Regions from separate parts of the Ruminococcus sp. 1001136sp1 genome, predicted to be linked through region 2. Evidence: riboswitches for the same ligand, from Rfam matches in the RefSeq annotation. Region 2 holds a riboswitch; the other holds the start of a gene.
What was found. A riboswitch is a leader RNA that binds a small molecule or an ion and turns the genes downstream of it on or off. The one in region 2 is predicted to bind tetrahydrofolate.

Region 1: another riboswitch for tetrahydrofolate. It lies ahead of folE (GTP cyclohydrolase I FolE); the one in region 2 lies ahead of ABHC48_RS12230 (folate family ECF transporter S component).

What each region holds. Positions count from the first base shown of each region.
Region 1 covers NZ_JBDPGY010000018.1:3,169-7,605, reverse strand. The annotation lists gene folK (2-amino-4-hydroxy-6-hydroxymethyldihydropteridine diphosphokinase) at 1-649, opposite strand, end outside; gene folP (dihydropteroate synthase) at 764-1,573, opposite strand; gene ABHC48_RS15435 (HD domain-containing protein) at 1,613-2,110, opposite strand; gene folE (GTP cyclohydrolase I FolE) at 2,107-2,664, opposite strand; THF riboswitch at 2,916-3,012, opposite strand; gene ABHC48_RS15425 (aminopeptidase P family protein) at 3,146-4,437, shown strand, end outside.
Region 2 covers NZ_JBDPGY010000012.1:75,930-80,366, forward strand. The annotation lists gene ABHC48_RS12220 (amidohydrolase family protein) at 1-698, shown strand, start outside; gene ABHC48_RS12225 (hypothetical protein) at 679-1,836, opposite strand; THF riboswitch at 2,363-2,464, shown strand; gene ABHC48_RS12230 (folate family ECF transporter S component) at 2,551-3,111, shown strand; gene ABHC48_RS12235 (GNAT family N-acetyltransferase) at 3,322-4,077, opposite strand; gene ABHC48_RS12240 (GDSL-type esterase/lipase family protein) at 4,367-4,437, opposite strand, start outside.

The DNA.
Region 1 (4,437 bases), on a different contig from region 2:
GAGTACGAGGACCCCAGTGAATAATACGTTCCCGGTTTGCCTCCTGTTCCAGCTGATGAAGACGTTCCAGTAATTCTTCCGGTGAAAGAAGGGTACGCATTTTCAAAACTCCATTCAGAAATTCATCCTGATCGGTAACACCATAAGGTTCTGTTACAAGATAATCAGAAACGGCCTCTATCCGGCATCCTTTTGTTTTTTTCAAACCACGTATCCCATTGTCGATGAACAGCTTTTTATCTCCCATATTAGAGCCAAAAGCAATGTATGCAGTATGCCATTTTCTTGTGATTTCCACAGATACGGTTTTCAGTGGAAGACCAACAGGAGCCCAGGGCTTTTCAATTTTCAGTGTGATCTGTTCCAGATCGGAAAGAGAGTCGAGCAGCATCTCTGCAAGATTTTCTGCAAGCGCTTCCAGAAGCTTAAAAGTATGTTTTCTGGTGAAATCTGTAATCATGTGGCTGACTTCCCCGTAATTGATAGAAGCAGACAGATCGTCCGTTAACCCGGCCTGACGTGTGTGGGTAAAGAGGGTGGCAGAAATAACAAATTTTTGTCCAAGTACATTTTCTTCCGGATAGACACCATGGTTGGCAAAAATTTCCAGTTCTTTAATTTCTATTTTATCAAATCTGGTTTCATCCATAACAGTTGTTCCTTTCTGTTGACTATTTACAATTTTGAGGAATTTGAACGCAATCGTTTCGCGACTGCGTTCATGAGCAAGTAGCAAAGCGGATTGCGAATGTCCTCTTTACTCTCAATTACAACCCCAAATTGCTTCTGTCATCTGGATCACGCGTCTGTTCTCCTTGACATCATGAACACGCACAAAAGAACAGCCCTTCATCACACCAATTACACTGGTAGCCAGTGTTCCCTCTACACGCTGGTCTACAGGCAGGTCAAGTGCCAGTCCGATCATCGACTTGCGTGAGGTGCCAAGAAGAACCGGAAAGCCCAGATTCTTAAAAAGCTCCAGATGATTCATAGTTTCCAGATTCATCTCAAATGTTTTTCCAAATCCAACCCCTGGATCGAGAATGATTTTCTCATCTTTGATTCCTGCTTTTCTTGCAAGATTGACACATTCCTGTGTCTCAGAAAGCATATCAATGAGAAAATTGTTATATTCTGTATTGGACTTATTGTGCATGAGACAGCATGCAGCATCATATTTGGCAATTACAGCGCCCATTTCAGAATCATATTTTAATCCCCAGATATCGTTGACCAGATCTGCACCGGCCTGAATCGCACTTTCTGCCACGCTGCTTTTGAAGGTATCTACAGAAATGGGAATGTCAAAACGTTTTCTGACCGCTTCGATAACGGGCAAAACTCTCTGAGCTTCTTCCTCTGCACTGACCGGCGTGTGTCCGGGACGCGTAGACTCCCCGCCAATATCGATAATATCCGCACCATCCGCGATCATGGCTTCTGTATGCCGCAAAGCTTCATCTAAATGATTCCATTTCCCGCCATCGGAAAAAGAATCAGGAGTAATATTTAAAATTCCCATTATATAAGTGTGATTTTGTGTATCAAAAAAACGATTTCCAATTTTCATAAATAGAAACCATCCTTTCTGTTAGATTTTTTAGAAGGCTTAATATTCAATTGTCAGATTTTTTTTCTCAGAAGGCCAGTAACATTCTGAAGCTGCTGAACATGAAAAACAATTTCTGGACTTTTTATCAGCCTTATATAGCAGCATAGCCAACACATTATCAGATCCATCCGTCCTGTGCTGACTGATCGCAGATAATATTTCCTCTTTTTCCTGCTCTGTAAAATGCAGATCTGCCAGAATCTTTCCGGCTATTTCAGCTCCTGCAATGTCATGAGAAATACCCGACAGATATTGCTGCGCACGGCCAATGTCATGAAGAAGAGCAGTGGCATAAATGATTTCCCTGGACAGATTAAGCTTGTTTTCCAGAGAATAAATATACATCAGCCTGGCAACATCCAGAAAGTGTTCCGGCGTATGTCTGCAGAAAATACGATCTTTTTCAAGCTCCTGTATTTTCTTACAGTGCTTTTGATAAAGGGGATGCCGCCAGATTAAAGAAATACGGTTTGTTTCAGAAAAAGAACTGCTCATTTTCCGACCATGGAAAGGAACATTTTCTGCAGCTCCTTATCTTCTTTGAAGGCTCCGCGGGTTACAGTCGTAATTGTTTTGCTTCCTGGCTTTTTAACGCCTCGCATGGTCATGCAGGTGTGTTCTGCTTCCAGCATAACCATAATTCCCTTCGGAGAGAGGGCACGCTCCAGAGCGTCCGCAATCTGTACTGTGAGGCGTTCCTGGATCTGCGGTCTTCTGGCATAAACCTCTACCGTACGTGCCAGCTTGCTTAATCCTGTGACTTTTCCATCGGGAATATAAGCCAGGTGCGCCTTACCATAAAAAGGCATCAGATGATGCTCGCACATAGAGTAAAAAGTAATATCTTTTTCCAATACGATCTCATTATTTTCTACTGGAAACTGCTTCAGTAAATGGGGATCTGCTTCCTGATCGAGACCACCGTAAATTTCCTCGCACATACGTGCAATTCTGTCGGGAGTATCAATCAGTCCCTCCCGGGTAATATCCTCACCGATTCCTTCCAGAAGCAGGCGGATGGCCTGTTCTACTTTTTGTTTGTCAACCATTAAAAATAACCTCCTTTGTATTTGATTGCGGAGACTATCCTTTTTTGATAAAACCGGGGAAGGATTTTCGAATTCGAATATCTGCCTGCTTAATACGCAAAAAAGGATATCTCCAATTGTGATAGAATGTATGTCGAAAACATTCCCTTGAGTCTGTTAAAAAACGTTTCCACAAATCGCAACGTGCGTCTTGTAGAAAATCCCTTTCAGGCAGGCTCTGACACAATATGAGATATCCCTCTTATAGTGCTTGCAACGGGTGCGGATAATATACCGTAAGACGTGCTTTTCGTTTCAATGACAACTCCCCATTCACCGAACACTTGACGCATAAAATCCTATTTTGCATATCATTCATTTCGAAAGTTAGTATATCACGTCTTTTGGGAATAGAAAAGTGTTTTTTCTTAAACAGGTTGCGAAAGGGTAACGTGGATATTATAATAGGAATAGACAAAATTCACTGGAAGGAGTCAGTTTTATGACAGTTAAAGAACGAATCACCGCACTTCGGGAAGTAATGGCAGAGAAGAAAATAGATGCTTATCTTGTTCCCACAGATGATTTTCATGCATCTGAATATGTAGGAGAATACTTTAAGTGCAGAAAATATATTACAGGTTTTACCGGATCTGCCGGCAGAGCAGTCATCATGCAGGATATGGCTGGATTGTGGACAGATGGAAGATATTTCATCCAGGCGGCCGCACAGCTGGAGGGAACGGGTGTAGAGCTTTTTAAAATGGGAGAACCAGATGTTCCCACTGTGCACCAGTTTCTGGAAGAAAAATTAGGCGAGGGAATGTGCCTTGGTTTTGACGGAAGAACCGTCAGCGCCGAAGAAGCAGATGAACTGGCCGAACTTCTTGCAAAAAAAGGAGCCACTCTTCAGACGGATTCTGATCTGGTAGGAGAAATCTGGGAAGATCGTCCGGCACTTTCCTGCGAACCGGTTATGGAACTGGATGTAAAATGGGCAGGCGAATCCCGTGCTGACAAATGTGCAAGAATCCGTAAATCAATGGAAGAGAAAGGTGCAGATGGATTTGTACTGACTTCTCTGGATGACATTGCATGGCTGCTGAATATTCGTGGCGGCGATGTACATTGCTGTCCGGTTGTTCTCTCTTATCTGATAATGACAAAAACAGAAATCAGGCTGTTTGCAAATGAAAAAGCATTTTCGGCTTCAATTCTGGACGCATTATCTAAGGATGGCGTAACCATTCTGCCCTATGACAGCATTTATGAATATGTAAAAACATTTGAGAAAGACATGACAGTTCTTCTTTGTAAAAAGAAAGCCAACTGTCGTCTGGTAAACAGTATTCCGAAGGAAGTAACGATTCTGGATGAAGCCAACCTGACTTTTCTTCCAAAATCAATTAAAAATCCAGTAGAAGTAGAAAATGAACGTATCGCTCATATCAAAGACGGAGTTGCGCTTACCAAATTCATCTGCTGGCTAAAGAAAAATGTTGGCAGAATTACAATGACAGAGTTAAGCGCAGGAGAGAAGCTGTACAGCTTCCGTGCCCAGCAGGAGAACTTTATCGACAACAGCTTTGACCCCATTATTTCTTATGGCATTCATGCTGCAATCAACCATTATTCTGCAACACCAGAGACAGATATTGCCATTGAGCCTGGCAATTTCCTTCTGGCAGACACAGGCGGACACTATTACGAAGGTACTACAGATACCACCCGCACAATTGTTATGGGCTCTGTGAATGACGAGCAGAAGAAATATTTTACCGCTGTTTTACGTGG
Region 2 (4,437 bases):
CCAGGAAACTGGCACCAGAATATGGAATTGATTATCGTACTCCTATTTTTGCCATCCATAAAAATGGACACTATGGCTCTATCGTGGGAAAAGGTTTTGACACTATGAAAGAATACCATGTCCTTTTGAAAGAAGCGAAAAACAAAGGGGCAGATTTTATTAAAATTATGACCACGGGACTTCTGGATTTTAATAACCATGGACAGATTACCGGAACGCCTTTAGACAGGAAAGAAGTCCGTGAGATGGTACATATCGCCCATGAAGAAGGGATGGCGGTGATGAGCCATACCAATGGAATTTATGGTGTACAGGCAGCTGTGGAAGCTGGTGTGGATTCAGTAGAACATGGAAATTATATTGATCCGGAAACAATCAGAGAATTAGCTGACAGTGATAGTGTATGGGTTCCTACTCTTGTGACAATTCGAAATCTTCGTGGATGTGGAAGATATAAGGAATCAGTGCTTGATCCTATTATAGAACTGGCCACAAAGAACCTTCGTCTGGCATACAAGTACCGAGCAAAGGTGGCTCTTGGAAGTGATGCAGGAGCTTATATGGTCTTACATGGGAAGGGCTTAATGGATGAATACCAGGCATTTATGGACATTCTGGGAGAATCCGGGGATGTGAGAGCCTGGCTGGCAGATGGAGAGAAAAGGATTCAGGACACCTTCAGGCGTCCTGAATCTTGATAGATGTATAAATGTTGGAATTTTTGGATTTTGTAGGATCAAAGGTAATGCAGATACTTGCGCCGGATTCCATATTACTGGTGGAGGTATCCTTTGCCCCTTCTGTAAAGCAGGTTATGGTTGCGCCATCGCCAGTTTGAAGTGTGACGGTATTTGCTGTATGGCCTATAATTGTACCGCTGACTGAGCTGGTAATTTCCCGGCTTCCAAGAGAATCCGGATCATCACCGGTGACTGCTGTAACAGTAACACCATCCAGTGAATTTCCCTGAAATTGTCCAGTGCAAGTTATGGTTACATAGGAGCCTGGCGCTGTTCCACCTTTAAAGTAAGAAGGAATCTGAGACAAGTCTACATTTATTGTGCTATCAGAGCCAGAGGGAAGAACTGTGAGTGTATTCAGGGAAATATTCTGAATTTCTGCATGAATCTGCTGTTCTTTTGCTGAGTCATCGGCAGAAACCTGTGCAGGATCTGGTGTTGGTGTTGGATCTGGAAGTGTAAGCGGATCAATATCTGAAATGCTTAGTACTTTCAGATGACTGGCATTAAGAGAAGAACTTTGGGTATCCTGACTGGAAGCAAACTTGCCTTTAAAATGAATGTATACCCATACACCGGTGCGGATGCCATTCTGATAATATTGTTCAGTTCCAGTGATTGGATAGGTGGCTGTTTTGCCTTTTTTATTTTTTATGGTAATGGTATTTGGAGTCAGACTCTGTACTTCCCCATAGGCCTTTCGTACTTCCAGCTGATTCTTTTTGTGAAAGTCGTCTACTACTTTCAATGCTTTTACAGTGCTGGTATCCTTGTTAGAGAGCTGACCCTCATAAATGACACTGATTTCATCTCCAGTGATCATGCCATCTTCGCATTCCAAAGTTGCTTCAGAAAGATCAAAAACGTAAGTTTGTTCCTGACTTTCCATAGTCAGGGTGGCACCGGTGAAATCCTTAAGGGTTCCTTTGATTTCATCCATATAAACACGCTGTTTGGGCGTTTCTGAAGTGTTCTGTAAGGTGGTTTCACTCTGATCAGAAGTAGAAGTATAGCTGGTGATTATATCACCGGCAGTACATCCTGACAGAGAGAACAGTACCAAAGAGCCAAGTAATAGTTTTGTGAAATTTTTCATTGTTGCTTTGTATCCTCCGAATCCGGAAATGGTACAGGAAGAAAATCGAAAACCTCTCGGTATGCATTCCATTCCTCCGAGTTATCTGGCATACGATAGCCAAGTCCTGTACATTCTGTAGTAGCATTTGTATTCATGTAATTATTATAAAAAACATTGTAAGGATTCTGTAGTGGCGACTGTTTTTGGCAGGATGATTTGTTTGTGGATTTTATATTCATAGAAACACTCCTTTTTGTCAAATATTTTTCCTATATAAGGGAAGATATTCTTAGAATATGCGAAAAAGAGGAGAGTATGCACAAACATTTGTCAGTGAACAGTAACGCGCTTCGCGATGCACAGAAATCATGCATTCGCATGATTTCGCGCTAAGATTCTCGGGTTTTCTGTGAACTTTGTTCACAAAAAACACTCGCGGAACGTTACCAGTAAACAGTAACGACTAATTTATTTATGTGAATATTATAACAAATACATATTGAAATTTCTATATTTTGTGCTATAATCATTTTAAATAAATAATAGCGAAGTAGGAATTTATGCGTCAAGTGTTCATTGGCTGGGGAGTCGCCGTGAAACGAAAAGCAGCAGGACTGTTTACGATATATTTTCCGCACCCGTTGCTACATGTGAGAACATCTCATAATGTGGAGGGATTATTATTTATGGTAACTACTCTGTTATTTTAATCATTATGGAGGTGTTTTTTTTATGCGTAAAAACAAACAGACATGGAGTGTTAAGACTCTTGTATTCCTTGCACTGCTGGTAGCAATCCAGCTTGTGCTGTCACGCGTTCTGGTAATTGATCTTGGTGTATATCGAATTACATTGGGGACTGTCGCCACTGTATTGGCAGGTCTTTGGATGGGACCTGTAGCTGGTGGTGTAGAAGGTGCTGTTGCCGATATCATTGGATGTTTTATGAAAGGCTATGGAGTTAATCCACTGATTACTTTATCAGCAGTTGCCTGGGGTGTGATCCCCGGACTGGCTGGAAAACTAATGGCTGAAAAGAACAGAAAAGTAAAGACTGTTGTTATGTGTGTCGCAATTGCAGTCTCTGGCGTAGTGGGAACACTTGGACTGACCACTGCAGGACTGGTAATGATCGGAGCAAACTTCTATGCAATTATGCCAGGACGTCTTGTACAGTTTGCAATCATGACTCCAATCTACTGCGTACTTACCAGTCTTCTTTATTTCAGCCCGCTTACAGGCATGGTTGTAGGAAACATAAGACCTGCTAAGCTGGAGAAGAAGACCGTATAAATGGCAGCAGTCCAGGAGCTGAATTATATACAAAACCCCAAATTAAATAATATGGCATAAGATGGATTATGAAGCAATGCACTTACTGGAAAGTTGATTGTTTGAGAAATCAACTTGTTGAATAAGTCAAAAAATACGATTCCCAAATAAAAGGCTGTGATCAGGATAAACACTGATCGCAGCCTTTTTTAAACATGCTCTGAAAAGTTTTCAGTTTGTATGTGTCTGAACCCGGAACCAATAGGTGTAGAGATAATGAAGTCCAAGTGATTCATAAAGATTACGTGCTGGAGTGTTTCCCTCTACTACCTGAAGATAGGCCTTAGTTGCGCCTTTCTTTTTTCCTTCTTTTAGAAGTGCAGTACAAATCTGACGAGCATAACCCTTGTGTCTGAAATCTTCGCGAACATGGATAGCGTACAATCCAATATAATTTCGATCCAGAATGCCAAGCCCGGTTGCAATAATTTTTCCGTTACTCCAGATGGAGGCGCATACGGTGTCTTTTACGATGGCATGATACATGGATGGAACTACAGCACGGTGAACAGGATTAATGGTGCCTTTCAGATCAAAAAGACTTTCAATCCAAATATCTGGAATATCGTCAGTAAGAGTTACCAGATCGCAAGGCGCAGAAAGATCTGCTCCATCCAGTGAGGCTGCCATAACATTTGTTGTATGCTGGATTTCGTAGTTGCGGTTTTCCAGAAGATAATCAAAATCCGGAGAAACCAGAGGACTGATCTTAAAAATTGCAGGGCTGCCCAGTCGGGCATACTCTGCTTCGCAGAAAGAAACCTTTTCCCTCCAGGAAAGGGTAGAAGTTCCGAACTGCTCCACACTGTTTGTTCTATGTGTATAAAAATAGGAAAAACGGAGAATCCATCCATCATAAAGCTCCATTTTATGGGAGGGCCATGCATTTAGTGACATATCTTCAATTTCTTTAATGATTTTATCCATAAAAAAACCTTCTTTTATAAGTTTAGGGTCATTATACATAATTGTATCCAGCAATGCAACTGAAAATAGTCTGTTATAAGACAGATTGCTTTTTACACATCTTGCAGAAAGCCTTTTTCAAACACGCTCTAGTACATCGTTTCGTAAATAACTATACCAATCGCGTAGGATGTGAATTCGAGTGTGCAGGTATAAAAACGCAGGCGTAGCGGGCTACGCCGAGGCTTTTATACCTGTGCAATCGGATTCACAGACAAGTGAGTGGTATAGTTATTTCGAAAACGATGTACTAGTACGGTGAATAGCCGCAAATTAATTTATACAATCTGTCTGCCAGAAATTTTTGTCCCTGCTCAGTAA